2 regions of the Niabella terrae genome follow, and region 2 is predicted to be linked to the other one. Evidence: riboswitches for the same ligand, from Rfam matches in the RefSeq annotation. Region 2 holds a riboswitch; the other holds the start of a gene.
The links. A riboswitch is a leader RNA that binds a small molecule or an ion and turns the genes downstream of it on or off. The one in region 2 is predicted to bind cobalamin.
Positions count from the first base shown of each region.

Region 1 (10,735 bases), on a different contig from region 2:
AGGCCGTTCTGGTCTGTCGTTTGGCGACCGCGCAACCAATGTGCATTGGTATAGTTGGTAGATTGCATACCCGTTCCGCCGTATTCGGAATAGTTGCCTGCGGTATCACAATGCCAGATATCTACGATCGCGTCTGCCAGTGGGGCGCAATCCTGGTTGCGGTTGGACACGGTAATGTTAACCGTTAAAAGGAGACCGCTGCGGTCACCTCTTATATCAGGCTGCGCCAGCGTCGATGGACTGTGGGTGGGAAACGGTCCTTCCGTTTCAGCTGGTGTAGCGGCACAGGGGCCATCTTCAGTGGCATTATCGATGGCATCGCTTTTTTTGCAGGCTTGGGAAAGCGGCGCGACAAAAGCGACACCGAGTGCGGTTAATCCCGTCGTGAGAAATTTTTTTCTTTCCATATACTTTTTTTATTTCCGTACAAGAATAGAAAAGATGCCCGGGGAGCGGAAATCCAATAGGTAACAGGCCCGAATGTGTCGGTAAATCCCTTAAGAACTTGTTAAGAGCAGGGCCGCGGGAATGGATCAGGTTTTACCCAGTCTTTGATTGAGATCGGACATATACCGCTCACTGACCGGCAATGCTACCGCATTGGAAAGGGTTATCTTTCGGCCTGTAATCATGGTAATAGCCGTGAAAGCCACAATATAACTTCGATGGATACGCATAAAACGGTCCTCAGGAAGCTGCTCCTGTATTTTTTTCAATGACAATAATGTCAGTACAGGTTTGCCTTGTTTCAGATGAATTTTAATATAGTCATCCAGACTCTCGATGTACAGAATCTCAGAGATGGCGATTTTTAACATCCGGTATTCGGAATGGACCAGAATAAATTCATCTGCGGCAGGACCGGCTCGGCGGCCTTGCCGGAGCGCTTTATTGACTGCTTTTTCAAATCGTTCGGCAGAAAATGGTTTCAGCAGGTAGTCGATGGCTTCCAGTTCAAATCCTTCCAGCGCGAATTCTTTATAAGCTGTTGTAAATATGACCATGGGTGGGTGGGCCAATTGCCGGATCACACTGGTACCATTGATATCCGGCATGTCAATATCGATAAAAAGCAGATCGGGATCAGCGGCACGCAGGTAACGCAGTCCTTCCATTGCATTGTCAAAAACAGCATCCAGTCGGATATCCGAAATAGACGCAGCAAAATTACGGATGATTTCCAACGCCAGGGGCTCGTCGTCTATGGCTACGGCACTTAATTCCATGATCCAGCTATGTTTATTTGAAGGTCAACGACAAAATAATCGCCTTCGGCGCCTGTTTTCAGGGTATAGGCGCCTGGGTATAGGAGTTCCAGACGCTGCTGTACATTGCTGAGACCAGTGCCGTCCCGCTGTTCGCCCATAAGGTTCCGTAGAAGAAGATTGCGGGTATGCAGGGTGATGACTTTTTGATCGGCATAAATCGAAATATCGATCCTGGAAGGCTGGTTTTTACTGATGCCGTGCTTAAAGGCATTTTCAATAAAGGGCATCAGGACCAGCGGTGCCAGCCTTGTTCCGACATACACACCTTTCAGGCTATATTGCAAACCAGTCATTTTACCCATCCTGAGCTTTTGCAGTTCTATATAATCATTAATGGCAGCTATTTCTTTTTCCAGGGGTACAAAATCCTGGCTGGCTTCATCGGTAATGTATCGCATGATATTGGAGAGCCGCAGCAGCGCGGCAGGGGTCTTGTCGCTCTTTGTAAGGGCCAGGGCATATATATTGTTGAGGGTATTGAAAAGAAAATGCGGACTTACCTGGGCTTTCAGAAAGGCCATTTCCGCACGAATTTTCTGAACCTCTGCCTTGGATTTGTTGTTTTCCGCAATCCGCCACTGACGGGACAGCACCAGCAGGGAACTGCCCGCCAGGGTCATGAAAAATAAAATCAGACTAATAATATCCAGAGGTATGGAACTGGCAGTTGGTCGGCCAGGGGGCGGAATTCCTGGCTGGTAATTTCTGTGTACTGGTGGTCCCCCTGCGGGACCCCTGGGGGCGGTAGTTTCTCCGGGCGGTAGTTGGGGAGGCGTCCGGTACTCGTGAGCTGCTCTCCCGGATAAAGCCGGACGAAGAGGTTGCATGACCCGATCGAATGGACTAAGCCAGAGGCAGGTCAGTAACAGCAAAATCGCTATCAGGATATAACTTAAATATTTTTTTTTGAGAAAAAAGATGGGAATCAGCAGTTTGGTGTTAAGATAAAATAGGGCAATATAAAAAAAGATAAAACCTAAAAACGGCGCACTGAATATAATCCGGCTATAGGAAATGCCGGAGGCGTCACCATTTTGGAGAAAGGAAGCCATCAGAAAACTGAACAGCAGCCAACCGCCCCCATGCATGGATATTCGTCGTATTTTATTCATGTCAGCAACAAACTTACTGCAAATCCTTATTTTTGCCGCGATTTCGGGTGCCCCCGGATATGTAGGGGGCTTAATAGGGAAGCCGGTGTAATTCCGGCGCTATCCCCGTAGCTGTAAAGAAGCCTGTTTTGTCTGATGAAAAGGACGTAACCGACAATCAGGTATTGGCTGATACCACTTCCGTGTACGAACGGAGGGAAGGTGCCGATACTGCTTCAAGCCAGAAGACCTGCCCGAAGTCAAGTAACAATCATTCAGGCTTTCGGGTGAAAGGCGTGAGATGTAATCGCCTTTGCGTTTATATTTTCAACTACTTATTTCCTGAAGCCAGTCAAACCACAATTCTGAAACATGAAAAGAACATTTGTTGTGATGGCTGCGCTCGCATTTTTCAATTCGCTGCAGGCTCAAAACCCATCTTTCGATTCAACATTAGAAGAAGTTAGTATAACCGCCACCCGTTTTCCCAAAAAACTCAGTGAAACCGGGAAACTGGTGACCATCATCAGCCGGCAGCAGCTGGAACGAGCAGGAGGAAAAGATGTAGCCCAGCTACTCAACGAACAGGCCGGCATTGTCATCAATGGTGCAAATACTTCGCTGGGTAAGGATAAATCAGTTTTTATACGAGGTGCTGCCAATGCGTATACCGCGATTCTGGTCAATGGCGTTCCCGTCAATGATCCAACAGGTGTGGGCGGGGCGTTTGATCTGCGGATGATTCCTGTGGAAGCAATTGAAAGAATAGAGATCTTAAAAGGCGCACAAAGCACCCTATACGGCACCGACGCTGTTGCCGGCGTTATTAATATTATTACCCGCAAAGGAACCACGCAAAAAGCGCAGCTCTACGGTGGGCTGAACTATGGGCGTTATAAACATTTCAAGGGTCAGGCCGGCCTCAGTGGCAGTCTGGGAAGTGCTGCCTATAATATATCCTTTGTTCACGATGAAACTGAAGGGATTTCCGAAGCAAAGGATACCCTGGGTAATCAGGATTTTCCACGCAATGGTGCCCTGCGTAATGCGGTGAGCATTGATCTGAATGGGGCCGTGACCGAGGCATTCCATGTAAAACCATTTTTTCGCTATGCCTACCTAAAAACCAGCTTTGCTGATGATGCGTTTTCCGGAGGGCAGAATCCTTTTAACTCCCGATTGCTGACAGCAGGAACCCAGGCGGTCTATCAATGGAATAAGGTCAGCCTTACGGGGCTTTTTTCCTATGATGAAGTGGAAAGACATTATCCGGGAGGTTATGTGGAAGATTACGGAGGTTCCAAAAAAACGGCAGAAGTTTTTTCAAAAATTGACTGGCTGAACCATTTTCAAACCCTGGCGGGTTTGCGCTATGATAATATCCGGATGAAAGCACCCAACCCCACAACGGCCGATACCAGTGTACAAATGCTGAGTCCTTTTATCTCACTGTTCCTGAACAACCTCAGTGGTTTTAATCTGGAGCTGGGTGGGCGCCTGAATCATCATTCACGATACGGTAATAATTTTACCTATTCCGTCAATCCATCCTATCTGATCGGTGAAAAAATCAAACTGTTTGTGAATTATGGTACGGCATTCCGGGCGCCGGCACTGTCGGAACTTTATGGCGCTTTCGGCGCGAATCCCGAACTGAAACCTGAAACATCAGCTACCCTGGAAGGCGGTGTTCAGTATGGGAAGACCGACCAGCTGCTGCGGATCCGGGCCAGTGCTTTTTCCCGGCGCACCAAACAAATTATTGTCTATATGGGGAGTTCCGGGGGCTATCAGAATTTCAGTAAACAGGAAGATCATGGATTTGAAATTGAGCCTGAGCTCAGGTTCAATGAGCGCCTTCGTTTAAAACTGTTTTATACCTATACGGATGGGACCGTTACCACATCCACTGCTTCGGGCAGTGATACCAGCTATCATAATTTATTCAAAAGACCCAAACATATCCTGGGGGCAGATCTGGGCTTCCAGGTCAGCAAGGATTTATACCTGAGTACGCATCTGCAGTATAATGGTAAGCGTACAGATCTGTATTTTGAACCCGTGCCTCCTTACGGTCAATTGGTGAAGCCCCTGGATGCCTATACCCTATGGGACGCTTATGCAGAATACCTTTTTTTCGGGGGCCGGTTGAGCACCTTTCTGCAACTGAATAATATCCTGGATGCGGACTATTACGAAATATACGGTTACAGCGTACTGGGAAGGCGGCTGACCACCGGTTTCCGCGTTCGGCTATAGCCCGACGACAACTTTGTGCTGTAATCCTGTATCATCTGTTAACTTTGCTAAAAATCAGCCGTATGGAGATTGATTACAAAGCAATTCTGACAGTCAGCTTTACCCTTTTTGCAATCATCGACATTATTGGTTCCATACCGATACTGATTGCTATAAAAAGCAAGTCGGGCGGCATCAGGGAACTGCGGGTAACGGTGATAGCAGGTGCATTGATGATCCTGTTTCTGTTCCTGGGCGATCCTATTTTGAATATCCTGGGTCTGGATGTCGGCTCATTTGCCGTGGCGGGATCCATTGTGATTTTTATTCTTGGACTGGAAATGGTTCTGGGTGTAGAATTTTTCAAGTCCGACGGTGATGTGAAAGCAGCCACCGTGGTGCCACTCGCTTTTCCGCTGATTGCGGGGTCAGGAACCTTGACCACAATTATGTCTTTGAAAGCCAATTATAAAGTGCAGACCATCCTGATCGCCATTTTGTTAAATCTGATCGTTATATATATCGTAATGCGTTCGCTCAACGGTATTTCCCGGATGCTGGGGTCCAGTGGTTTGGTTGCGGTTAGAAAGTTCTTCGGTGTTATTCTGCTGGCAATTTCCGTAAAAATCTTTGTCAGTAACGTGGCCGGATTGCTGCCAGGGGGGTAAAAACAGAAACTTTCGTCCTTTTTTCGAGTAAATGACACTGGAATCAGAGAATAGTCTTAAATTTGCCGGCTCAAAATGCCGGATGTGTTTTGCCGGTTTTGGCCTCGTAGTACAATGGATAGTATAAGAGTTTCCGAAGCTCCAGATACAGGTTCGATTCCTGTCGAGGCTACTTATGCAAAATGGCGCTTAGTGGCGCCACTTGATGATTGACCTTTGATGACAGAGATATTAATTAATAGAATAAAATCTATTATAGACATAGACGCAAATGAGGTAGATAGCATAAAACTACTGTGGAAAGAAAAATCCATTAAAAAAGGCGACTACTTTTTAGCAGAGGGACAAGTTTGCACGCAAGTGGGCTATATTGTAAAAGGACTAATGCGTTATCACATTAATCACGATGGAGAGGATAAAACATATGCTTTTGCACAAGAAAATCATTTTATCTGCAACTATGAAAGTTTTATACCCAAAACACCCTCAACAAAAAACATCCAGGCATTAGAAGACTGTGAAATTTTGCAGATCTCTTATGACAGCCTACAAATATTCTATAAATCTATCAGACAAGGAGAACGATTGGGAAGGCTTGTTATCGAGCAGGTCTTTGTGCAGACCTTGCAGGATCTTAGCTCATTTTACACAGATTCGCCTAAATACCGATATGAGAAATTCTTAAAAAACCACCCTGACCTTCAACAAAGAATTTCACAATATCATATTGCATCGTATGTGGGAGTGAAACCCCAATCACTTAGCCGTATCCGCAAAAGAATTTCAACCCCAAATGATTAATTAACCCAAGTGCATAAATTTTGGGTTTAGCTTGTGGAATTTTGTGTTATAATTTTAATCACAAAATATTATGGGAAAAAGGATTTCTTTCGCAATCGCTTTCTTAACAGGCTTAGGATTGATTTTTATAGGAGTAAGATTTCTCCTATCGCCCGAAATAGGAGAAGCTGGTTACGGCATTCACTTCAACGAACAGCGCGATTATTCATTTCATTACATCAAAGGCATTCGTGACTTGTTTACTGGCTTGATCATTTGCATTCTCATTTTAAGTAAGCAAATAAAAGCATTAGGCATAACGCTGTCAGTCGGAACAATTATTCCAATTGTAGATATGCTTATTGTTTTGAGTAAAGATTATAACGGCGTAGCAAAAGCGATACCTCACCTATTAGCGATTATTGTCTGCGCTGTATTTGGAACCATTTTATTGGCAAATAAAAATTCAAAACAAATTCTATGAAAACACAAGGATTCATCAGGCTGATCAATTCAGCAGACACAAGTAATGAGAGCGTTTTAGAAATGAATATTCTTCCTGCCGAGAAAACGCCTTGGCACTATCATACATTATTTGCGGAAACATTTGAAATCTTAAAAGGTACTTTGGAGGTAGGAAAAGGCAATAACATTCTGCATTTAAAGCAGAGAGATATTGCGACAATACAGCCAAACGAAAAACATTATTATCACAATGTTTCTAATGAGGAATGTATAATAAAAGCAACGCTCAGCCCAGCAAATAAGAACTTTGAAAATTCCCTTTTCATTTTTAAAGGACTTGCAAAAGATGGATTAGCAAGCGCCGCAGGAACTCCAAAAAAACTATCTGACTTAGCTTTGTTTGTTTATTTGAACAATTCAAGAATGGTGGGGTTTCAAAAAGTAGCCGAACCAATATTTAATTTATTAGCCAAAAAAGCTATTAAAAAAGGACGCTTAAATGAATTGATACAGAAGTATTGTAGTTTTTGATGCCTGTTCCACAGTGTTCACGGGGGCATGATCTCTACCGTATTGGATACAGTTATGGGTTGAGCCATACATACCAAACTGCCGCAGCGCGCAGCGTACACTACATTGGAATTAAAAATTAATTTCGCAACAGCAGTGTCATACAAAAGTGGAAAAATGATAGCCGAAGGGGGCGGCTTATTCATTTGGGAAAAAGCGCAGGCTTGGTTGAGGCCGACCTGAAGAGCGAAACAGGAATGCTGTATGCACACGGTGTATCAACCTGTATGGCGTATAAAGATGAAATAGTTGCTGAAAATTGTACACCTAATTATTTTCCCGAATTAATAGCCATATAAGTAGAAATTATGAATAATTAAAAAAGTAGCGCGTAGACGGATGAATAGGATTGCAGAGCAAAATATCAATCAATGTTGAATCTAATTCCGGTTAATTCTTCGCTTAATATCCACAACCGTTTAGCAGCCTTTTCAACTAAAGAGTAGCGTTTAACTCCATCGGACATTTCGGTATCGGATGCTAGTTTGGCAATGTCTACATCTTCTAAGTACACACCACCAATATTGTTTAGCAATAGACTTGTAGCGGCCCAAATTGTTGTTGCTGTACCTTGTGGAATGGTTTTTAGGGAAGTTATGACTTCCTGCACAGGCTCTCCTTTGTCGTTGTAAAAGCCGAATTGCTGTAAGGTTTTCAGTGGTGCTTCCCGTGTCAGTTCAGTTCCCCAAATATTGCCGGGGTGTACAGAGAAGGCTCTTACCCCGGATGATTTACCTCGGTTATCTAATTCCAGGGAAAACAGGTTGACAGCGGTTTTCGATTGACCATAGGCCGATAAACTTTCGTATTCATGGTTTTCGAAATTCGGGTCTTCAAAATTGAATGGCGCAAATTGATGTCCCTGAGAAGATATATTAATAACTCGTGCTCCATTCGCTTTTTTAAGTGCATTCCATAATCTTGCTGTCAGTTGGAATGCCGCTAAGTAGTTTGTTGCCAATTGCGATTCAATTCCCCGACTGTCTCTGCGGAGTGGAACGAACATTATTCCTGCATTGTTTATAAGTAAATGCAATGGCCTGCGCGAGTTCAAGAACTTTTCGGCAAATCTGTCAATTGAATCGGGATTCATTAAGTCCATTTCTTCAATTTCCACATTGGCGATACCGTTTAGATTCTCTTTTGCTTTATCAATGTTCCTTGCAGGAACAATTACTGAAGCTCCTGCATTGCTAAGTGTTTTTACGGTCTCTAATCCAATACCTGTATTGCCACCGGTTACGATGGCGATTTTTCCCCTAAGGCTGATTCCTTTAATTACTTCTGTTGACGTAGAAGTTGCATCAAATCCTGAACCTATTGGTTTCTGTAATGCTCCGTTATAATTATTTCGTTCCATTTTTAAATTGTTTTGTTACTTAAATTATGCTAAATACAGCCTTATGCGTTTTAAACGGTCAAACTTGTATTGTTTCGCAAATATTAATAGATGAGATTACTTCATCAGACTGATATTGGTCATACCGCCGTCCGACAGAATTTCGGTGCTAACTAGAAAAGCCGAATCTTCTGATGCTAAGAATACAGTAGCGTTTCCGATATCAGCAGGAAGGTCCTGTCTCCCTATAGGTGTAATATCTACCCAAAGTTGTTTTACCTGTTCCAAATGTTCCTGGGGTACTATTTTCCCAAAAACGGGGGTATCGATCGAACCTGGGGAAAAGGCGTTTACTCGTATTTTTCTCGGCAATATATCCAAAGAACAAGCCTTTTGCTAATGATATGATTGTTGCTTTCGCTGTACCGTATATCGCCATTCCCGGTGCAGCGCGATGTGCCGCACTCGATCCGATTAATATGACGGAAGCTCCGTCATTTAAATACGGAAGTGACTTTTGTACAGTGAAATAGGCGCTTTTCAGATTCAAATCCATATAACTTTTTTCCGTTGCTTCATTTATCGCCCTCATTGAAACTCCATCCACAACACCTCCCGCGTTCACTACCAATACATCAATCTTTCCGAATTTATCAGCCGTTTTTTTTAATATATCTTCTAAATCATCCAAGCTGGTAACATCTGTCTTGACGCTTATGAAATTTTCGCCCATCGCGTTTACATAATTCGCTAATGAGGCTTCATTTCTTCCTGTAATTACACCAACAGCTCCTTCGTTTTTAAATGCTTCTGCTATACCAAATCCGATACCGCTGTTACCACCAGTAATTACGGTTACTTTATTTATTAGTTTACTCATGATATTAATCTTAAATTCGTTATAATTTATAACCCGTAGATACCGCCAGAAACGGAAATTTTCTCTCCTGTAATCCACCCGGCATCGTCGGAAGCAAGAAATACGGCAACCTTCGCAATATCTTCTGGCTGACCAGTACGGCCAAGTGGGGTTTTGTTTACTAAATTGGTTTCTGCTTCACTGCCGATAAAACCTGCACTACGTGAACCTTCGGTCTCTACAACACCCGGCAAAATAGAGTTGATACGGATATTCCTCCCGCTAAATTCCTTTGATAAAGAAACGGTAATGGCATCTAATGCCGCTTTGGTTGCAGAATATATCGAACCTGTTGGCAGTGGTGTTTTACCTGCCCCTGAACTGATGTTGATGATATTCCCCCCATTGTCACCAAATATCTTCACCGCTTCTTGAATGGCAAGCAGGGACCCCAACACATTGATGTTGAACTGTTGATGAAAGGATTTTTCAGTTACGTCTTCAATGGATAAGTATTCGTAAATTCCGGCATTGTTTACCAAAATATCCAGCGCGCCGAATGTGTTTACTGTTTCTTTAAACAGTCGGGTTACATCGGCTTGCTTCGAGACACCGCCGTGAATGGCGATGGCTGTGCCACCATCATTTATTATGGCCTTTACGACTTTATCGGCTCCTTCTTTGCTTGATGCATAATTCACAACAACTTTGGCGCCTTCCATTGCGAAATAGGCAGCAATTGAAGCACCAATTCCTTTTGAAGCACCTGTTACAATCGCTACCTTATTTTTTAGTTTACTCATTTTTATAATTATAAAAGTGAGCTACAAATTTAGCACATGTGTATTTATTTAAGTAACTTTGTAACGAAAAGTAACAGTAACCTCGGGGTAACAAAGTAACATTATGCAGTGCAAAACTTTAGAAAAAGAAACACACAAAAAAGAGATGATGGCTGTCCAGGATTCAATGGATGTACTGAGTGGAAAATGGAAAATATCCATTATTTCCTCTATTTGCTATTACAACAAAAGAAGATTTTCCGATATTTTAAATGATGTAGTCGGGATTTCTAACAAGATGCTGAGCAAGGAATTAAAGGAACTGGAAACAAATCAATTAATCAATCGGACGGTATTGGATACGCAACCCATAACGGTTCAATATGAGCTTACGGAACACGGTAAGACACTCCAGACCATCATTAATAACCTGACCGATTGGGGGATTGCACATCGAAAGAGAATTATTGGGGCTTAAGTTTTCTTTTTTCATTATCAGGTTGTGCGGAGGTCACGAATGGTATCCGGTAGAGTGATATTAAATGAATCTGTTTCTGCGTTTTATGTTATTCACAGCCATAATTTCATGTTTTTATCTACATTTGGCTCTCATTAATACAGTGTAGTGCGTTTTGAAACTATTAACTTACTATCTACTGCCACAGAATATGAAAC
Region 1 is NZ_BAAGRD010000008.1:710,580-721,314, forward strand. Features, by position in the region: gene ACYVI9_RS11225 (dioxygenase family protein) at 1-407, opposite strand, end outside; gene ACYVI9_RS11230 (LytR/AlgR family response regulator transcription factor) at 534-1,226, opposite strand; gene ACYVI9_RS11235 (sensor histidine kinase) at 1,217-2,380, opposite strand; cobalamin riboswitch at 2,409-2,631, shown strand; gene ACYVI9_RS11240 (TonB-dependent receptor plug domain-containing protein) at 2,732-4,618, shown strand; gene ACYVI9_RS11245 (MarC family protein) at 4,681-5,265, shown strand; tRNA gene ACYVI9_RS11250 (tRNA-Arg) at 5,366-5,437, shown strand; gene ACYVI9_RS11255 (Crp/Fnr family transcriptional regulator) at 5,485-6,066, shown strand; gene ACYVI9_RS11260 (DUF4267 domain-containing protein) at 6,137-6,529, shown strand; gene ACYVI9_RS11265 (cupin domain-containing protein) at 6,526-7,041, shown strand; gene ACYVI9_RS11270 (SDR family NAD(P)-dependent oxidoreductase) at 7,445-8,440, opposite strand; gene ACYVI9_RS11275 (SDR family oxidoreductase) at 8,537-8,800, opposite strand; partial or broken gene ACYVI9_RS11280 (SDR family NAD(P)-dependent oxidoreductase) at 8,865-9,299, opposite strand; gene ACYVI9_RS11285 (SDR family NAD(P)-dependent oxidoreductase) at 9,326-10,081, opposite strand; gene ACYVI9_RS11290 (winged helix-turn-helix transcriptional regulator) at 10,185-10,538, shown strand.
Region 1: linked by a shared signal. The riboswitch ahead of ACYVI9_RS11240 (TonB-dependent receptor plug domain-containing protein) and the one ahead of metE (5-methyltetrahydropteroyltriglutamate--homocysteine S-methyltransferase) in region 2 are both predicted to bind cobalamin.

Region 2 (10,735 bases):
CAGCAATGGAACGGATCATATCATTGAACTCGGCATAACACATATGGGTATGGATCTGCGTGCCGGCTGCAGCCCCACCGGCGGCTATACGAAAGGCAGTTACTGCCCAGTTCAGATAGGCTGCCTGTTGCGCTTTGCGCAGGGGCAGTCCTTCGCGGATGGCTGGTTCATCGATCTGGATCATACGAATGCCAGCCTGCTCCAGATCATGTACTTCCTCCCGTATGGCCAAAGCCAACTGATTACAGCTGTCTTTTCGGGGCTGATCATCCCGGACAAAGCTCCATTGTAGCATCGTTACCGGTCCTGTCAGCATCCCCTTTACAGGCTTGTCTGTCAGAGACTGCGCATAACGGCTCCACGCCACCGTCATCGGACCAGGTCGGGAAACATCTCCATAGATGACCGGAGGTTTGACGCAACGGCTGCCATAGCTCTGAACCCAGCCGTTCTGGGTAAAAGCAAAACCCCGGAGTTGCGCTCCGAAATACTCCACCATATCATTGCGTTCAAATTCACCATGTACCAACACATCCAGACCAATGGCTTCCTGCCATTCAATGGCTTTTTTTATTGCTGATTTCAGTTGTTGTTCATAGGTCGCCGCCGAAATTTGACTGTTGCGCAGTTGCGACCGCCAGCGCCGGATTTCCGCAACCTGCGGAAAGGACCCGATAGTGGTCGTCGGCAGCAGCGGCAGTGCCAGTTCCTGCTGCTGCATTGGCTTCCGTACAGCGAAAGGTCGGGAACGTCGTGCATCCGAATCAGACAGGCCGGCCATCCGCTCCCGAACCGCCGGATCATGGATAACCGGAGACTGACGGCGGCGCTCCATCGCCTGCTGATTGGCGGCCAGTGCTTCCCGGGACTGAAGGCTGTCGGGAGCACTGGCAATTTGCCGGAGTGCTACCAGTTCATCCAGTTTTTGCCGGGCAAAAGCCATCCATTGTCGGATTTCATCCGGCAGGGAATCGGAAGCGGGTTCCAGTTCCAGGTCGCAGGGGCAGTGCAGCAGGGAGCAGGAGGGCGCAATCCATATCCTTTCGGATCCGATGGCAGCTACTGCCTTAAGGATCAGGTTAAGGGAGCGCTGATAGTCATTCTTCCAGACATTGCGGCCGTCTACCAGTCCCAGTGACAAATGGGTCCTGGTATGGATAAAGGCCCTGGCCAGGATATCATCCAGTTGTGCGGGGCAGCGCACCAGATCCAGGTGAAGGGTATGCACCGGCAGGCTCAGTGCCGTTTCCAGGTTATCGCCGAAACAGTCGAAATAATTGGCCAGGATGATTTTCAGTAATGGAAATCGCTTTTTCAGCGCGTTATAGGTATGCGCCAGGGCCCAGCGGGCGGTCTCACTGAGGTCGAGGGCAAGTGCCGGTTCATCCAGCTGAATATAGGTGGCTCCCGCATCACTCAGTGCCTGAAGCACATCGAAATAGACAGGCAGCAGTCTTTCCAGCAAATCCAGCCGGTCAAAGCCCGGTTCCTTCTCCTTGCCCAGGAGTAGAAAAGTCACGGGACCGATCAGCACGGGTTTGGCAGGTATCCCTGCGGCGGCAGCCTTCCGATACGCCTCGATCACTTTGGCGCTGAAAAAGGAAAACTCCTGATCACGGGTAAATTCCGGTACCAGGTAATGATAATTGGTATCGAACCATTTGGTCATTTCCAGGGCAGTCAGGTCATACCCCTGTTGCTGGTAGCCCCGGGCCATGGCAAATAAAAGATCCAGCGGGCTGCATACCTGCGGATCCATCAGGGGCTGAAACCGTTCGGGGATGGCACCGACCATGAGGGCGGTGTCCAACACCTGATCATAATAGGAAAAATCATTGACGGGTATCAGATCGATACCCGCCTCCTGCTGCAGCCGCCAGTTTTCGGCGCTGATGGTGGTGGCAACCTGCTCAAGACCGGCGGCGGTCATGGTTCCTGACCAGTATTGTTCACTGGCCTTCTTGAGTTCCCTGTTGCTACCAATACGCGGGTAGCCAAGGTTCTGTGTTTGCATGTTACATTAACTTTTAAATGAATAATCAATTAAAAGCTCTTTACAAGCTTCACAATGCTAAAACGGTAAAACAAGGAATAACAGGAACGGTCGTTTCGTTCAGCAGCCTGTTCATGCCAGGGAAATGGCATCCACGCAACTGAAAATAAAAAAATATCCGGACAATCATTGCTCTATACCGCGAAAGCATTGTTGGTGCAGAAATGGCAGGTCTCCTGGCTTACAGCGGCGCTTACCATCCTTCCCATAATTGTTTGGACAATTACAGTGGATATATGGGGTAAGGCCTTGAACGCTGCTTACAGTTGCGCGACAGCCCGTGAATTTCACACGGTTCCCTATTATCCTCAACGCGAATTGAGGACCATCTCCGACAGATGAAAAATGAAAAGAACTTATATCAGGCCGCAAAGGTACTTAAAACCGAATGCTAAAAAATAAAATATTAAGTAAGGTCTGACCCGGTAAACTGCGACCGCCTTCCTGCCGCCCGATTTTGCCTAACTTTAGCCTATGGAATTTATCGTTGCTGCCGTTTTTGACAATTATATCAGCGCCCACCTGATGATGGGCCGCCTGCAGGATCAACATATCAATTGCTGGCTCAAAGATGAATACACGGTTACGATGCTTACTCATGCATCGGGCATTAAGTTGATGGTAGCGGCACCCCAGATCGAAAGGGCACTGTCCATTATTAACGGAAAGGACGCCGATGGATGAAAGCCAAGAGCTCAGCCTGCCGACCGGCATCCGGAACAGGCATCCGGGGACGTTCCCGTAACTTTAAAATACCATACGATCGAATATAAGAACGAATCACCATGGAGGATCTGATTGCCTATTTTTCAAGCCTGGATCAGCGACCGCTGGAGCGCATGGCCCTACTGGTGGGTGGGCTGCTCTTTTTCTGGATCATCGAAGGCGCCATTCCCCTGTTTCGGCTGGCTTACAGGCGCAACAAGTTCCGGCACGCACTGGTTAATTTCGGCTTTACAGTAATCCACCTGATCATCCATACCGGACTGGCGGTATTCATTGTACTGCTGTCGGACTGGTGCCTCCATCAGCAATGGGGAATGGTTTACTGGATGAATGCCAATATCTGGATCACCATTCTGATCAGTGTACTGGCACTCGATTTCAGCAGTTGGCTGGTGCACTGGATCATGCATAAAAATGCTTATCTATGGCGCTATCACCTGATCCATCACAGCGATAATAAAGTCGACGTGACCACTGGCCTGCGACACCATCCGGGAGACAGCCTGTTGCGCGGCATCTTCTTTCTGCTGCTGATCTTTGTCAGTGGAGCCCCCATGTATGGCGTCATGATTTACCAGACGCTGGTGGTGCTGGCCACCGCCTTTACCCATGCCAATATCAATTTACCCCCGGCGATCGACAGGGCCATCAGCTATCTTTTGATTTCTCCCAATATGCACAAAGTGCATCATCACTGGAAACAACCCTATACCGACAGTAATTACGGCGCGGTGTTTTCCTTCTGGGACCGGCTGCTGGGTACCTTTACCAGCCTGCCAACTACCCGCATCCGCTATGGCCTGGACCGGCATTACCCCAATGAGCGAGATGAAGATTTTATCGGGCTCATGAAAAGTCCTTTCCGGCGGAAGTCATCCGGAAAAAATACCGGAACCCCGGACCGTTAAATCCCCAACTTCCTCAAAACCCGGCACCCGGAAAGAAGAAATTCGTATTTTTCAACTTCCTTGCGGAAGTCAGTAGTACCTTCCCGCTTTTAAAAGGTATTTTATGGAAAAAGTCATCGCTATGATTCCGGCCCGGTATGCGGCCAGCCGCTTCCCGGCCAAACTGATGCAACCCCTGGGTGACCGGCCGGTCATCGTACATACCTATGAATCCGCAAGAAACAGCGGGCTGTTCGACCAGGTATATGTCGTCACGGACAGTGATATTATTTTTCGGGAAATCATCGAAAGGGGCGGCAAAGCTTTGATGAGTACCGGCCACCACGAAAGCGGTACCGACCGTATTGCAGAAGCGGCCGCGGGTCTGGATGCCGAAGTCATCGTCAATGTCCAGGGAGACGAACCTTTTATTCAGAAAGCACCTTTGGAAAAACTGGTCCGGCTGTTTGAGGATCCCGCCGTAAGGGTGGCCTCCCTGATGCGCCGGATGGACGATTCTGCCGATGCCGCCAACCCCAATATGGTTAAGGTCGTTACCAGCAAAAAGGGCCGGGCCCTGTATTTCAGCCGCAGTATGATTCCCTTCCTGCGGGAAGGTGGTGCAGCAGCAGATTATTTTCTGCATATCGGTGTTTATGCGTTCCGCAAAGAAGCATTGCTGGCTTTTACCCAATTACCGCAGGCGCCGTTGGAACTGACCGAGAAACTCGAACAACTGCGTTTTCTCTATCATGATATAGATATCTATATGGCCGAAACCAGGTATACCAATATCGCCATTGATACGCCGGAAGATCTGGAGAAGGCCCTGCAAATGATCAAATAACCGCCATGCAAGTTCCCCAACTCAGTGATATCGGCCGGTTTCCTGCCGAGGCGCAGCTGCGCTTCGAGGAACAATTAAAGCGCAGGCATTTTGAAAAAAACGAACTGATCACCCGTGTCGGTCAGGTAGCCCGCTCCGTTTTCTTCGTTCAGTCGGGCGCCTGCTACCAGTTGCTGATCCGGGATTTGGAAGAACAAGTGGTGGACCTGCACCTGCCCGGTGAGTGGATGGCCGATCATCAAAGCCTGATGGACCAGTCGCCGGCTGTCCTAAGCCTGAAAGCTTTTGAAAAATCCAGCCTGCTGGAACTGCGCCTGGAATCCATCCATTATCTGATCGGTCAGTCACCTGCATTTCTGCAGCTCAGCCGTATTTTTATGCCGGTCAGTCTGCGCACTGAAATGTTCGATCAGGACCTTAGTCCTATAGAAAAATACCGGTTGGTCACCCGTGCCAAACCATTGGTTGCTGCGGTATTTCCGGTAAAAATGATCGCCTCCTATCTGAAAATAGCCCCCGAAACCCTGAGCCGTGTCCGTGCCAGGTACTGATATTTTCTGATCCGGATCAGTTGCAAACGGGCTAATTTATCAGACCTTTATGAAAATCCATAAATTATGCTTACAGCGATCCACCCCAAATTGCCGATGCGCGATAAAGCCATTACCCGCAACTATTATATCAATCAGCTGGGATTCCGGCTAACGGGTACAGATGCCCATGAAGATTACCTGATGCTGATTAAAGACCAGATTGAAATACATTTCTTCCTTTTTAAGGACCTCGATCCAGATACCAACGATGGTCAGGTATATATTCGTAGTAACGATATCAATCTGCTGTATCAGCAATGGCGGACAGCGGGCGTACCGATTCATCCCAACGGCCCGCTGCAGGACAAGCCCTGGGGACAGCGCGAATTTTCCCTGCTGGATCCCGACAGCAATCTACTGACTTTCGGCCAGGCAATGCAGCGGTAATCCCGAAGGATTGCAGCTCCCGGGATGTACCGACTGATAGCGGCCAAAAAAATAATGGTACCTTAGTTATGACACGGTGACCGATCCTCAATTTAAAATTTCAGCAAGTACCCATGCACCCCGAAAAATATCTGCGATACCTGTTCCTGCCCAACCTTCTGGAACTGTTTGGCACCAGCCGTACCAAGGAAATTCTTTCCGTCAATCCCACGCTGGTCCCGGTCCGGGAAGAAGCGACCACCGTGATCATCACGGCCTATGTATACAATAAAGAAGGCGTACAGGAATACAAGGCCTGCCAACTGGATGAACTGTCAGCACTGAAGGACCGCGGCGGCATCGTCTGGATTAATATCGATGGGTTGCGAAAAAAAGACGTTGAAAAGATGGGTGCGGTCTTTGGCATCCATCCCCTGCTGCAGGAAGATATTCTGAGTCTCAATCAGCGTCCAAAGATGGACGAAATCGATGACATCCTGTTCAGCCTGATGAATATGCTGTACTACAATGAAGAAAAACGAACCGTAGATCAGGAACAGATCAGCCTGGTGCTGGGTAAGAACTTCGTGGTCACTTTTCAGGATGACCCGGCCAAGGACCTGTTCGGTCCCCTGCGGGAAAGACTGAAACTTCCTTTGAGTAAAACACGTACCAAGGAAGCCGACTACCTGTATTATACCCTGATAGATACCATTGTCGACAACTATTTTATTGTCATGGACCGGCTGCGCGACCGGATCGAAGATGCGGAAGAGTATATTGTTCATAGCACCAATAAAAGATCGCTGGCATTGATCAATGTCCTTCGTAAAGAACTGATTGTACTAAAAAGAAATATTTTCCCTGTCCGGGATGTGGTCAGTGGGTTGATCAAAAGCGACAGCGAGCTGCTGAGTACCGGCAACGAACGGTATTATAAGGATGTTTACGATCATATTGTTCAGGCCATCGACCTGGTAGAAAATTACCGGGACATGGTCATGGGATTGCAGGACCTCTATATCAGCAATGTCAACCTGAAAACCAATGAAGTGATGAAAGTGATGGCCATTGTTACCTGCCTGCTGGCACCTGCTACCGTGATCGGTGGCATCTTCGGTATGAACTTTCAGGTGATACCCTTAAGCGGCCAGCACTGGGGCTTCTGGATCGCCGTGGCCGCCATGCTGATCATCCCGCTTTGGATGTTGCTGATTTTTAAACGCCGTGGCTGGTTCTGAACACCCTGCCTGCCCGGCTGCCTTTAGCGCAGCCCCCATTGCTTTTGCATAAACTGTATAAAGACGTCATAATCCTCCGGCAATACGGTATGTCCGCCGGCATGCAGGTAATAGCCCAGGGGATGCAGCAGGCTGCGATCCCCTGCCGCGGGCATATCGCCATCGCCTGGACCGGCAAGACCAAATAGCCGGTAAACCGGTTCAGCTGCCTGCACGGCCAAGAAAGCACCCCGGGGATCTGAAAAAAAATCCCGGTCACCGCTCTGTATCAATACCGGGCGGGGCGCAATCAGGGCAATCAGCATATGACTGTCCATGGGCAGATTCGGGACCTCGTCGGCAAAGTAATGATAGTTGGGGGCGAACTGATAATAGTACCGATTGGTATCGGTTATCATTTTGATGGTCTCCCCAAAATTCCGGCGACTCAGTGCGGCGCCGCCTTCCCCTGAAATACTGGGAATGATCAGCGAAAAGCGGGGATCCCGCGCCCCTGTCCAGAGCACGGTTTTGCCCAGACGGGAAGCGCCCTGCAGGGCGATACGGCGGCCGTCTATGGCAGGATCCTGCTGTAGATAATCCATGACACGACTTAACCCCCAACTCCAGGCCGCAATGGCACCCCCACCATCCGCAGGCCGCGGTTGCCCGGGTGGATAAAATTGCCGGCGTATTCCGTAGCGGATGCCGGCTTTAAAATCGGGTTCAATATCACCATAATACAAAGTGGCAAAACCGATGCCCCTGTTAATAAAAGGCGCCGGATTGATTTTTGAAAAATTACTGCTGGTCTGTAGCTGGGGCTGGCCCTTGATCCAGGCCATGGCGGGCTGCAGGGCCGGATCATCAACGGCCATGGCATTGGTAACAAATGACAGATGCAGCAGCAGGGGCGCCGGCCGGGGCTGCAGGGGCAGGTAAATCAATAATTCCAGTTTATGGTCCTGGCTGTCCGGGCCGAGATAAAGCGTAACCTGTCGCCGGATCGCCCTGCCACCCAGGGCTTTTCCGTTTTGTTCCCTTACCGCAAAGCGCAGGGGCTGCAGCGCCGCGGGCATCCTGCCGAACTGATTGGTTTCTAAAAGCTGCAGGATTTCCGGTCTTCTTTGCTGCATCCAGGTAGCGCTGTCGGTTACCGGCCGGCCATCTGCCAGCAGCAAAGGATCAGGAAGCCGGTAGACACCTACCTGGGCTTCATCATAATTAACCGCGATGCCCGCTACGCGCGCCGGTCCGGCGGCAGGCTGACTACAGACCGAAGCGGCTGTCAATAACAATCCGGCCCCCAAAAATACAGGTACAATATATTTCATATGGATCATTGATCATTACTGGACAGGTTCGGGTCTTCAACAGCGATGAAGCCGCTGTTGGCTCACCGTTTTTTGTAAATCGGTACCGTGCTGCAGGGCTCCCCATACATCAGGGTTCTGACCACGGGCAATAATACGGTCGTAATGGCCGTATAGGCTTCCGGACCGATGCCGATATCGCCACAGCCTTTGATGACCACTCTTTTATCACTATAGGTGGCCGGATCAATGGCATAGATCGCTTCCAGGACCGCCTGGCGCCGGAGTTCCTCCGGGTTACCCGCGCTCACCGAGGCAGCCAGGGGTTGCAGGTAAGAAGTGATCAGCATATACGCCCATAGGGGAATAATCGCATCAGCACCGCAGGTAATGATAACCGTCTTTCCGCTATAGGGTTGCCAGTCCAGTTCCTTAAGGGCCTGCCGAAACTCCTTTTCCTTCAGAATCATACCCATAAACAGGTAATCTTTGATATCAAACACCACCGGGGCCTCAGCCGGATAAAATTTTTCCAGGTCCAGGGTAATGATGCCACTTTCGGCTACTTTATTTCTGATGGGCTCCATATGCCAAAAATAACATTTCCGGAGGGTAAATGGTTCCCGTCAGCACCGGGAAAAAAAATCCCGGCCACCAGGGCCGGGATAGCTAATATCTGAATAATTCCGGTTAATAGAAGGTACTGCGGTTGTCCTCAATTTCTGCGGCTTCCTGCAGGGCTTGCAGGGAGCGGAACTGAGACTGTTGCCGGGTTTGCATATAGCGCATATTACGCAGCTGTTCCACATTGGCGGCTTCTACCGGTGTATTGGATAACTGATCCACCCGCAAAATATATACCCCCTGGGAACCGGCAATCGGTTGGGGTATCACTTTGCTGACATTCTCTTTATTGAAGGCTGCACCCAGGACCTTGGGCTCGAATCCCAGCGCCTGAGAAGCCTGGGAAGAGAACCGCAGGCTATCGGCTGTTTCCACCGGTTGTTTCAGGGTGGAAGCGGCTGCTTCCAGGCTCGTAATCTTACCCAGTTGCTGAGCGATCAGCGCCGCTTTCTTCTCATTGATCAGCACGGGTTCCACCATGGTTCTGGCTTTGGCCGCCGTCATGGTGCCTTTCTTATTGACTTCAGTTAACAGTCCCACGACATAAAAATCCCCCACGCGTTCCGGCGCAAGGACATCTCCCTGTTCGGCCTTGTAAATGCTTTTGACAAAAGAACGGGAAGTTCCCAGGCCCTGGATCATATATCCGGATTCGGGAATATCCTGGGCCACTGATTTATAAACACCGGCATCCTGTTTCAGCTTATCAGAAGCGGCTGTAAAGGCTTTGCCATCGGTGGCCTGGGCTGCAAATTTTGTTGCCTGGGCATAAGCGGCATCGTCGGTTTCCTTGCTGGCTTCAATCGGCTTGGAAATATAGGCGATCTTATAGCCCATACCGCTGCCCTTCTGGGAAAGTATTTCAATATAATGATATCCAAAATCGGTTTTTACTACACCCTTGGTGCCGGTAGGATTACCGAAAATAAAATCGTTGAACTCCGGCACCATCTGTCCCGAAGGCACATCTTCATAGCGACCGCCGTTCTGGGCGCTGCCCATATCGGTAGAGAACTGAAGCGCCAGAGAATCAAAATTGGCACCGTTGCGGATGGCAAGAGCAATACTGTCGGCCAGGTGTTTAGCCGTTGTCGTATCCCTGATGGGAATCTGCGCACCGGTTTGCGGATCCTGCTGCGAAAGACCGATCAGGATATGACGTATGGATACGGTATCCGGAATGGCTTTCTGGGCTACGATTCTGGAGAGGCTATAACTGGTGCCATCAAGATAAGGACCGTAAACCTGACCGGGTCCTGCCGCCAGGATGGCGTCTTTTTCAGGCACCTGGATACGGTCACCACCAATATAACCCTCATAATAATTATTCACCCCCTGGCTGACCAGGAACTGCTTTACATCATCGGTGCTGTCAAATGCGGCTTTGAGTTCCAGCATCTGCTCACGAACTTTGGCACTGTCGGTAGCACTGGGTTGGGCATTGAAAGCCACATAGGAGATGCTGCGGCTGGCTTCCTGTTTGAATTCATTTTTATGGGCACTGACATATTTTTCGACATCTGCCAAAGTCACTTTCACTGCTGAATCCGCAATCGAAGCATAGGGTGTACGAACATAGGATATTTTGGAAATCAGGCTGCTCTGTGCGTTTTCCTTTTCAATCATCCATTTGGGAAAATTGATGCTGGAAGTCAGCAGGGCATCATATTTTTCTGCCAGGCGCTGGAAGGCCATCTGGTCCAGAAAAGCATTCAGTTGTGCTTTCTGATCGGCAGTTCCCTGGGTGCGGATCTGCGTGATCTGCTGATGAGCCAGCTGCGGATTATACTGACCGGTCTGCGGATCAGAAAAAGCCTGCCGGAGGTCCTGAGGCGGATTGGTACCAAACAGTAAATCATTCAGTTCTTTCTTACCGATACTGATGCCCAGTTTTTCCGTCTGCTGGTTCAGCAGTACCCGCGCTATTTCAGCATTCCAGGCTGCTTCATTGGCCTGAAAGCTAAGGGCTTCTCCGCCGCCCATTCCCCGCTGCTGCATCATATTGGTCTGCTGTTCCACCATTTGCTGAAACTGCTGGATATCCACCCGTTCCCCGTTTATCTTACCTACGCTACTCACGTCTCCCCTGAATAGGCCGCCGCCATT
Region 2 is NZ_BAAGRD010000001.1:579,972-590,706, forward strand. Features, by position in the region: gene metE (5-methyltetrahydropteroyltriglutamate--homocysteine S-methyltransferase) at 1-2,014, opposite strand, end outside; cobalamin riboswitch at 2,203-2,398, opposite strand; gene ACYVI9_RS02610 (putative signal transducing protein) at 2,528-2,737, shown strand; gene ACYVI9_RS02615 (sterol desaturase family protein) at 2,839-3,687, shown strand; gene kdsB (3-deoxy-manno-octulosonate cytidylyltransferase) at 3,791-4,513, shown strand; gene ACYVI9_RS02625 (Crp/Fnr family transcriptional regulator) at 4,519-5,064, shown strand; gene ACYVI9_RS02630 (bleomycin resistance protein) at 5,131-5,493, shown strand; gene corA (magnesium/cobalt transporter CorA) at 5,607-6,713, shown strand; gene ACYVI9_RS02640 (alpha/beta hydrolase family protein) at 6,737-8,026, opposite strand; gene ACYVI9_RS02645 (DUF2480 family protein) at 8,089-8,592, opposite strand; gene ACYVI9_RS02650 (peptidylprolyl isomerase) at 8,696-10,735, opposite strand, start outside.